One region of the Bacillus sp. 11B20 genome, then DNA from elsewhere that is predicted to be linked to it. Evidence: predicted binding sites of a transcription regulator. Region 1 holds the regulator's gene; each other region holds the start of a gene.
The links. Region 1 encodes LexA, which represses DNA repair genes until DNA is damaged. Its sites were predicted from a motif close to CGAACATATGTTCG; they were not measured.
Positions count from the first base shown of each region.

Region 2: the regulator LexA is predicted to act here: its motif matches at 1,435-1,448, upstream of ACN6NB_RS05010 (YhjD family protein).
Region 3: the regulator LexA is predicted to act here: its motif matches at 1,473-1,486, upstream of uvrB (excinuclease ABC subunit UvrB).

Region 1 is NZ_JBLZWZ010000007.1:863,600-866,883, reverse strand. It holds gene ACN6NB_RS08620 (YneB family resolvase-like protein) at 1-539, opposite strand, end outside; gene yneA (cell division suppressor protein YneA) at 557-868, opposite strand; gene lexA (transcriptional repressor LexA) at 1,028-1,648, shown strand; gene ACN6NB_RS08605 (hypothetical protein) at 1,694-2,140, opposite strand; gene ACN6NB_RS08600 (IseA DL-endopeptidase inhibitor family protein) at 2,437-2,979, shown strand; gene ACN6NB_RS08595 (STAS domain-containing protein) at 3,012-3,284, opposite strand, start outside.
Region 2 is NZ_JBLZWZ010000007.1:157,381-160,664, forward strand. It holds gene ACN6NB_RS05005 (LCP family protein) at 23-979, shown strand; gene ACN6NB_RS05010 (YhjD family protein) at 1,041-1,409, opposite strand; gene ACN6NB_RS05015 (TVP38/TMEM64 family protein) at 1,567-2,184, shown strand; gene lepB (signal peptidase I) at 2,184-2,696, shown strand; gene ACN6NB_RS05025 (AbrB family transcriptional regulator) at 2,735-3,284, opposite strand, start outside.
Region 3 is NZ_JBLZWZ010000009.1:438,551-441,834, reverse strand. It holds gene ACN6NB_RS16570 (PEP/pyruvate-binding domain-containing protein) at 1-747, opposite strand, end outside; gene ACN6NB_RS16565 (CsbA family protein) at 1,029-1,274, shown strand; gene uvrB (excinuclease ABC subunit UvrB) at 1,554-3,284, shown strand, end outside.

The DNA.
Region 1 (3,284 bases):
TTGTTTTTTCTTAATCGAACAATTTCTGAAATCGGCACTTCAATACGCTCACGGCCAGGTGCATGGTCCTGCTGCCTTAAATTCAGTTCAGGCTGATATCCGCGCTCAACTGCCCTTTTCATTCCCCGCTTGATTTTCAGGTTATGAATTTTCCGTTGGTATTCTTCGACGACTCCTACAATCTCAATGACCATTTCATCTGCTTCTGAAAGCTCAAGCTCTCCTCTATGAAACACGCTGTATACCTTTACGTTCTCTTTAAATAAACAATGAAGAAGTGCAATTTTTGCTTGTCCTCTTCCAAGACGAGTTTCATCCTGGATCAAAACGGCATCGATTGACTCTTCCTTCAGTGCAGCAAGCATTTCAAACACACCATCACGATCTAAATCATATCCACTTGCTTTTTCTTTGATGACTTTGACCACATTCATCTTGTGCATGGCAGCTAACGCCAGCAGTTCTTCTTCTTGTCTTTTCAACGAGGTTTCCTGCTCTTCTTTGACAGTGCTTACTCTCGCATAAATGATTGCGTTCATGTCTAAAATCGACCTTTCTACTGTACTGTTGCAAGCTGATATACGACTGGATGCTCTTTTTTGACGGGTATAACAAGAATGTCGCCAGGCTGGATTTCAGTTGAAGCAAGATCATTGTGTTCGGTAACCCAATCAATAAATGCATTTTTGTCGATTGATTTGCTGTCGTTTACTTGATCAGCTAACCCCCAAAGAGTATCACCTGATTGAACCTCTATTTTAACATACTGATTTGTATCATTATGGCTTGTGACTGCAATAAGTGAGAGAAATGTGCCAACGATGAATGAGAATACCCCAATAAAAATAATAGATTCTTTTAACCTCATAATGTCATCTCTCCTAATAGAATATGTGTTCGCTCTTTCTGTCACTCATTATAAATACGAACAAACGTTTCTGTCAAACGTTTTTTTCGAACCTATGTTTGTACTGTTAGGAAAAACATGCTATAATTTCTTTAAAATTGACGTTTTGAGGTGCAAAAGATGACGAAGCTATCAAAAAGACAACTCGATATCCTGAAATTCATCAAAGATGAAGTAAAAAGCAAGGGTTATCCCCCATCCGTCCGTGAAATTGGAGAAGCTGTCGGTCTAGCATCCAGTTCAACGGTCCATGGACATTTAGCTAGACTAGAAACAAAGGGCTTAATTAGAAGAGACCCGACAAAACCTAGAGCGATCGAAGTACTAGATGAAGAGGAAATGAATATTCCAAAGAGTGCTGTAATGAACGTTCCAGTCATCGGAAAAGTAACGGCCGGCCTTCCTATCACTGCTGTTGAAAATGTAGAAGAATACTTCCCCCTTCCAGAGACTTTTGCAGCACCAGATGAACAAGTGTTTATGCTTGAAATTATGGGAGAAAGTATGATTGATGCAGGTATTTTGGACAAGGACTATGTCATCGTGCGTCAGCAAAGCACCGCTAACAATGGTGATATTGTGGTCGCCATGACAGAGGAAGATGAAGCGACAGTCAAACGCTTTTATAAAGAAGATACACACTTTAGATTACAGCCAGAGAACCCATCAATGGAACCGATTATTTTACAGAATGTGAGTATACTAGGTAAAGTGATTGGCGTATTTCGAAATATTCATTAAAAAAAGCCGGTATTTCATCAGCTGCTGATGAGAACCGGCTTTTTCTTATGCACAAGAATAGGCAAGAATACTTGAACTTGGGAAGGAACCAAATGTAAAGTTCGGCCATATAAAACCAGTTGTTCGGCCAAAAGGCTGTGAGGAAAGAACGAACATTAAAAATACTTGACCGTTTCTCAAAAACACAATTGTCCATCTTCTATTACATCCCGCTGCAAATTGTACAGTTTGATGACCTCCGCCAACACCGTGCCCAGATATAAGCGACTGCATACTCTGTGGCTGCGAGAGTGCTTGTTGATACTGCGAAATGATATGCTGCGGCGGTGCCGGCGGTGCAGATTGTCCGCCTGAACCTTGCCCTGGCCAAGTACCTCCTCCGATCGGAAACCCAGGAAACCCTCCACCTTGAGGAATACCAACAGATGGAAATCCTTGCATCTGCCTATCATATGAGTACCCATTCCACACACCTTCATACGGATGATACATAATAAACACCACTTTCTTTAGACATTCATCACGACAGTATATGTCATAAATAAAAAAGTGTGTTAAACGTCTAAATAGAAATTTTTCCAAAAGACGTTTCGTTCTTCTTTAGAACGGTTAAATAATCATTAAGAAGAAAAATAAAAAAAATGAAAACTTTTTGTCTCCCTCAAACGTTATATAATTAGAAACAAAAGAAATAAAAAAACATTTAGATTTAATACTTGTAATATCACTGTAATTATTGTAACATTTGTAACATAAGAAGTTTTCATTGAGAAAAGGAGGCAATTGCCTTGAAAAAATTATTTGTTTTATTAACTGCTATTATGCTTATGATCTCATTACAAACTACAACATTGGCCGCTTCCAAGAAATCAGCCGCTTTGACAAATAAAGAAGCGTTACATATTGCCCTTGATGCAAGAGAACACTTTTGGAGTGCAATGTCAGGCTACAAAATTAAAGAACATTCTAATTACAAATTAAAATCATTTACCTATAAAGATATGACATACAACTATCTTTCTAAAACATTTGATACAAAGAAAAAATTAAACAGCTACCTATCTCAAGTGTTCACTCAAGATGCCATCAAACATGGTTTAAAAGATTATCAGTTTATTGTTCATAAAGGCAAAATGGCTGTTCCAGTCGGTGACGGAGATAACATGCTCAATTGGGAAAAAGCCACACCTAAACTTGTTTCTAAGAAACAAACAGTCCGCACATATGAATTTACTGTCCCAACACTTGATGGACGCAAAGTAAAACGAACTGTTACGTACGAAAAAGTACAAAAAGATTGGAAAGTCACACAAATTGACGCTGTCATCTAAATAAAAAACCAGGCCTCTCATCGGCCTGGTTTTTATATTGGAGAAAATTCAGTCATGCGGTCCAGCGCGTGAGCAAGTGATGATGCCGTGCGAAATTCATTAAAAGGAAGCCCGAGCTGTACTGCTGTTTGAGCAATTTCTGGTCTAATTCCTGAAATGGTCGTCTCTACTCCAATTAACCGAAGTGATGTGACAAGATCAAAGATTTGATGAGCCACCATTGTATCAATAATGACAACACCAGATAGATCAATACATAAATGCTGAACCCCTTTTTGCGAGCACTGTTTTAGCGTATTTTCTAA
Region 2 (3,284 bases), 710 kb from region 1:
ATAGAGTGAGGGTTCGGAAAGGATGAAGGAAAAAACAAGATCAAAAAGAAGACTAAGGCCTTGGGTAAAAGCCGTGCTGTTTATCATGGCATTTGTCATGGTGATGGCAGTGTCCGTGACTGGATACGCATATTATAAAATTTCAAAAGCGTCGAATAAGGCGCAAGTATCATTAGAAAGAGGAGACACCTCGCAAAAGCGTGTAAAAGCGTTTGATCCAGGAAAAGACAGCTTTTCGGTGCTGCTGCTTGGAATTGACAGCCGTCCAGGTGAAACGGTAGACGAAGCAAGAAGTGATGCGGTCTTACTGGCGGCGGTGAACCGAACAGACAAAACCATTAAGCTTCTCAGTATTCCTCGTGATTCTTATGTGGATATACCGGGAAGAGGATATGATAAAATTGCTCACGCCCATGCGTTTGGAAGTGCAGATTTGTCAGTCAAAACGGTCGAAAACTTGTTGAACATTCCTGTAGACTATGTGATTTCAGGGAACTTTAAGGCATTTCAAGACATTGTGGATGAGCTAAACGGAATTGATGTAACGATTGAAGATGAAAGCATCGTAAAACAGATGGAAAAGGATTCAAAAGGAAAAGTTCAAGTGCAGACAGGCACTCATAGACTGAATGGCGAAGAAGCTTTAGCCTTTGTGAGAACGAGAAAAGCAGACAGTGATCTCATGCGCGGAAAGCGCCAAATGGAAGCACTTCAAGCCATCTTTGAAAAATCTAAATCGATTTCTTCGATCCCGTCATACGACAACATCATTGATACGCTTGGTGATAATGTCTCAACAAATCTTTCCATGAAACAGTTCATCGGTCTTTTTCCATTACTGAGCTCATTGAAATCAGTAGATACCATTCAGCTAAAGGGTCATGATTATCAGCCTGGGAATGTGTATTATTTTGAGTTAGATGGACCAGGATTAAACGAAGTCAGAACAGAGCTGAGAAAACAGCTTGAATTATCATAAATAAGTAGGAGCCTGCCGTCGCGGCAGGCTTTTTTGCATGTGTAACGCGCCGCATTTCAGCCTATAGTTCATTTGTTTGTGGGAGAAAATATCGAGTCAGCAGTTCCTCTACCCGGTGACGTATACGCGGATTAAAGTATTTATGCTTTTCTTCATAGCCATTTATGATAAATAGATACGTTGTAAATCCCTCATCGTGTTCAATTTGCTGTACTTTCATATTTTCTTTACGTAAATGCTGCTTCAGTTCATAAAGTGCTTTCTGTGCTTCCTTTAACACAGAGGTCACAAGCTGAATGTATGGTTCATTTAATTTAAATGTTTGATGTTGTTTTAAGTGTGTCAGATCACGATTGAGGATGGAGATGACCATAGGAAGAAAGATGGCCTGTTCCATCATTTGAAGCTGTACTCTTGATAGTCTCGTCATGTCCAAGCCTGCTTTCTTTATAAATAGAACAAACGTTCCTATTTATTATATCGAATGAGTCAAAAAATCTCAAGGGGGGCGAGTGGGATTTATTTGTATATTTTTATGTTTTCCATGTAAAATGAAATGTAGACAAACCTTGAAGGAGTCAAACAAGTTGACATCATTTCTTTCTCTATTTACTCATGAAAATATCACATCATTTTTTGAAAGCTACAAGGCCTTTGGACCAATTGTCGCTATATTGCTTCCCCTGATTGAAGCATTTCTTCCTTTTTTACCACTCGTGGCGTTTGCGGTGGCAAATGCAAATGCATTCGGCCTTTGGGAAGGCTTTTTATTAACCTGGATCGGTGCAAGTGCAGGTTCTATTCTTGTCTTTTTACTGATCAGAAAATTTGGACAGATGAGAATGCTGAACTTTATCAGCAGACACCCTTCTATTAAGAAATTAATGCTTTGGGTAGAGAAACGGGGATTTGGTCCGTTATTTATTTTACTCTGCTTTCCTTTTACACCTTCTGCAGCCGTCAATGTGGTCGCAGGCTTATCAAGAATTAGCATGTGGCAATTTTCATTAGCTGCTTTAGCTGGTAAGTGTGTTATGCTCTTTATCATTAGTTTTATTGGTTATGACCTTTCTGCTTTAGTAAAGAATCCGTTAAGAAGTGTTTTTGCGGTTCTAGTTATCGTTTTATTATGGTATGTTGGAAAGAGAGTAGAAAATAGGTTGAACATTCGAATGAGCAAGCGTGAGGACAAAGGAGGCTCTTAATGAAAAAGAAGCCATTGTTATGGTTGATGATTATTACATGCATCGTCTTATTGTTCCAGGTAAAGAATTTCATGTTTGTGAAGTATAAAGTAGAAGGGGTTAGTATGGACCCCACATTTACAGATGGAACAGAATTATTAATCAACAAGTTCTCGCCAAAACTCACGAAAATTAGCCGGTTTGATTATGTGTTATTTCACGGACCAAAAAATCAAATTTTGATCAAACGGGTCATTGGACTCCCGGGAGAATCGATCAAGTATGTCGATGATCAGTTATTTGTGGATGGTGCAAAATGGAAAGAACCCTATTTAAAAGAGCAGAAAAAACATAAAATGGGGAATGTCCTGACAGGGGATTTTCAGCTAAAAGCCATCACAGGACATGATAAAATCAAAAAAAACCATTACTTCGTGATCGGAGATAACCGAATACATAGCTTTGATAGCCGGCATTTTGGAACGATTTCAAAAGATCAAGTAGTTGGTGTCAAAAGAAATCAGGATGAATAAAAAAGAGGCGCTCTGCACATGCAAAGCGCCTCTCTTTTTTATTTAGCGGCTTTATATTCAGGATGTCTTTTTGCCCAGACATGATGTAAGAATCGAAAAAAAGGTGGCAGCATAGCAATGACAAGAATGATTCTAACGACTTGTACAGCTACTACAAAGGTTGAGTCCTCATGGAGTGTAACTGCTGTTGTTGCCATTTCTGCAATACCGCCAGGCGAAAAGGCAAGAATGGCTGTAATGACAGAAATCCCTGTGACCTCAGCAATGGCAATTGAACTGAGAACCGTTGCAGCAATCAATCCAGCTGAGCTGACGACAGCTACAATTAACGTGTTTTTTAGTCCGACAAACATCTGTTTATTCATTTTTGAACCGATGGTTGCACCTAGAAATACCTGTGATGCGATATTCGCTTGTGCTGGCCAATAAGGAATCAAATCATGACCTATGAGCGCACCTGCACCTACTTGAAGAGCAGCAACTCCTAACATGCTGCCAATCAGCCAAGGGGCAGGGAAATGAAGACGAACCGCCAGGCGTGACATAAGCCAGGCACCTAAAATAAGTGCAGCAGTCCACGAGATATTT
Region 3 (3,284 bases), on a different contig from region 1:
CAGGCAAAACTGGCCAGCCATTTCCACCGCTACTGGCTCCTCGATGACACCCTCTTGGAAAGGAACAATTTGCAGCTCTTTCGCCCCAAGTGTTTTTTCAATCGAAAAGTTCTCTTTATCTACAATAAACGTGTCTGGTGTCACAAGACCGGAGACAATTGCTTCTCCCAAGCCGTAGCTTGCGGTCAGCATCATTTCATTTGTTTTTCCAGATATGGGATTCTCACTAAAGATGACACCGGAGACGTCAGAATGGACCAATCCTTGAACGACAACGGCCATAAGCGGAATCTCTTCTTCGTTTTCATTCATCTCTTCCTTATAGTCTACGACTCTCGCTGCAAAATAAGAAGACCAGCATTCTTTGACAGCTAGTAAAAATTCTTCATTTGATTTGATATTTAAATAGGTCTCGTACTGTCCTGCAAATGAGGCCCCTTCGAGATCTTCAGCAACAGCAGAGGAGCGGACTGCAACTGAGGGATAAGTCTTCCGCAATGATTGAAAGGACGAAAGCAGCTCTGCTTCCATTTGTGAAGGAAACGATGCTTCTTTGATTTTTTGAGAAAGATTTTGTTCTGCTGGCTGCAGATTGTGATATGAAAGAAAGCTTTCAAAGCTGTTGGTTTTAATAATAAATCCATCTGGGACTGGCAGGCCGTGATTGTTTAATTTGATTAAATTTAGGCCTTTTGCCCCTGCGAGTGATGCGGATTCTTCAGCCGCATGAAATAAAACTGAATACATGGGAATGCCCCCTTATCCAAATAGCCAATGGTTTGTATGTTTCTCTATTTTTTAAAATGATAGTGCGCACTATCATTTTAATCATAGGATTGATTGGATGTTATTGTCAAAGACAGAAAGACCTATCTTTACAAAGGGGACAATCTCACTAATTTCCTTCTATTTCTAAAACAAAAGTCTACGAATATGAAGAAAAACGGCGAAATTGAAAACTGTGAATTGTTCAATATGCCAATCTTTACTATAATCAAGGAAGTAGACCATGAAGAGGGAGGGTTTTTGTGATTACAAAAGCCATATTTGCACTAGTTTTTCCTTTCCTGCTCGTTATTTTATTTTCAAAGGTTACTTATAATCATTACGTAGGCATTGCGTTAACAGCAGCGCTTTTATTTGCTTCGTATATGAAAGGCTATACAGAAACCTACTTTATTGTGGGATTAGATATTATTTCTTTAGTAGCTGGGGCTTTGTTTATGGCTAAAAAAGAAATCGAAAAGAGAGAAAAAGCTGAAAAACAACAATGATGTTATCTCAATGCTGAAAGCTGACATGTTTTAAACAAGAGCTGTGCTTACGATTTCTAGTAAGCACAGCTTTCTTTTTCTGCTCATCGAATATCTCACTCCAAAATGTTCCATACTGAAAGGAAGGTTTTCTTAAGAGGGTTATTTGCCAAGGGAGAGAGGGTATGACTGTATTGGAAATAAAAATCAAGTGAGAGCCGAACTTTAGTTCGTATTTTTGTGTTCTTTTATGATAATATATTCATTAGATAGATTTCGTAACGAAACGGAGGCTTTGATGTGAGTGACCGCTTTGAATTAGTTTCTAACTATCAGCCCCAAGGAGATCAGCCAAAGGCGATTGAAAAGCTTGTTGAGGGGATCCATCAGGGGAAACAGCATCAAACGCTGTTAGGTGCTACAGGTACGGGAAAGACCTTTACTGTCTCCAACCTGATCAAAGAAGTGAACAAACCGACTCTTGTCATTGCGCATAATAAGACACTTGCCGGTCAGTTATACAGCGAATTCAAGGAATTTTTCCCGAATAATGCTGTTGAATATTTTGTGAGTTACTATGATTATTATCAGCCAGAGGCATATGTACCTCAGACCGATACATTTATTGAGAAGGATGCCAGTATCAATGATGAGATTGATAAGCTGAGACACTCGGCTACGTCCTCGTTATTTGAGAGAAGGGATGTCATCATCATTGCCAGTGTGTCCTGTATTTATGGCTTAGGTTCGCCAGAGGAATATAGAGAGCTTGTGCTGTCTTTGCGCACTGAAATGGAGATTGAACGCAATCAGCTCCTTCGTAAGCTGGTGGATATTCAGTATTCTCGTAATGATATAGATTTTCAGCGCGGAACCTTCCGAGTCAGAGGAGACGTCGTTGAGATTTTTCCTGCTTCACGAGATGAGCATTGTATCAGAGTGGAGTTTTTCGGTGATGAAATTGAACGTATTCGTGAAGTGGATGCGTTGACTGGAGAAATACTTGGTGATCGTGATCATGTGGCCATTTTCCCAGCATCTCACTTCGTCACAAGAGAAGAAAAAATGGAAAAAGCCATTATCAATATTGAACAAGAGCTAGAAGAACAGCTCGAAAAGCTTCGCGAAAATGGAAAATTACTTGAGGCGCAACGCCTTGAGCAGCGGACAAGATATGACCTTGAGATGATGAGAGAGATGGGCTTTTGTTCAGGAATCGAGAATTATTCAAGACATCTGACCTTGCGTCCTCCTGGTTCAACACCTTACACACTGCTTGATTATTTCCCAGATGACTTTATGATTGTTGTCGATGAATCGCATGTGACGATTCCGCAAATCCGTGCCATGTACAACGGGGACCAAGCGAGAAAGCAAGTGTTGGTTGATCACGGATTCCGCCTTCCATCAGCACTTGATAACAGACCGCTCACCTTTAATGAGTTTGAAAAGCATATCAATCATATCGTGCATGTATCAGCAACGCCTGGTCCATACGAGCTTGAGAAAACGCCTGAGGTTGTGGAACAAATTATCCGTCCAACAGGATTACTTGATCCAATTATTGAAGTGCGCCCAATTGAAGGACAAATTGATGACTTAATTGGAGAAATTCATGCACGAATTGAGAAAAATGAGCGTGTGCTCGTGACCACATTGACGAAGAAAATGTCTGAGGATCTTACTGATTACTTAAAAGAAATCGGAATCAAGGTAAATTACCTGCATTCAGAAATTAAGACCCTTGAGCGGATTGAGATTATCCGTGATCTGCGTCTCGGTAAATATGATGTGCTTGTTGGAATCAACCTTCTTCGTGAAGGACTGGATATTCCAGAGGTGTCGCTCGTGGCCATTTTAGATGCGGATAAAGAAGGCTTTTTGCGCTCTGAAAGATCCCTCATCCAGACGATTGGCCGTGCAGCGAGAAATGCAGAAGGCCGGGTCATTATGTATGCAGACAATATGACGAAATCGATGGACATTGCGATTCAAGAAACGAAGCGAAGACGAGAACAGCAAGAAGCATAT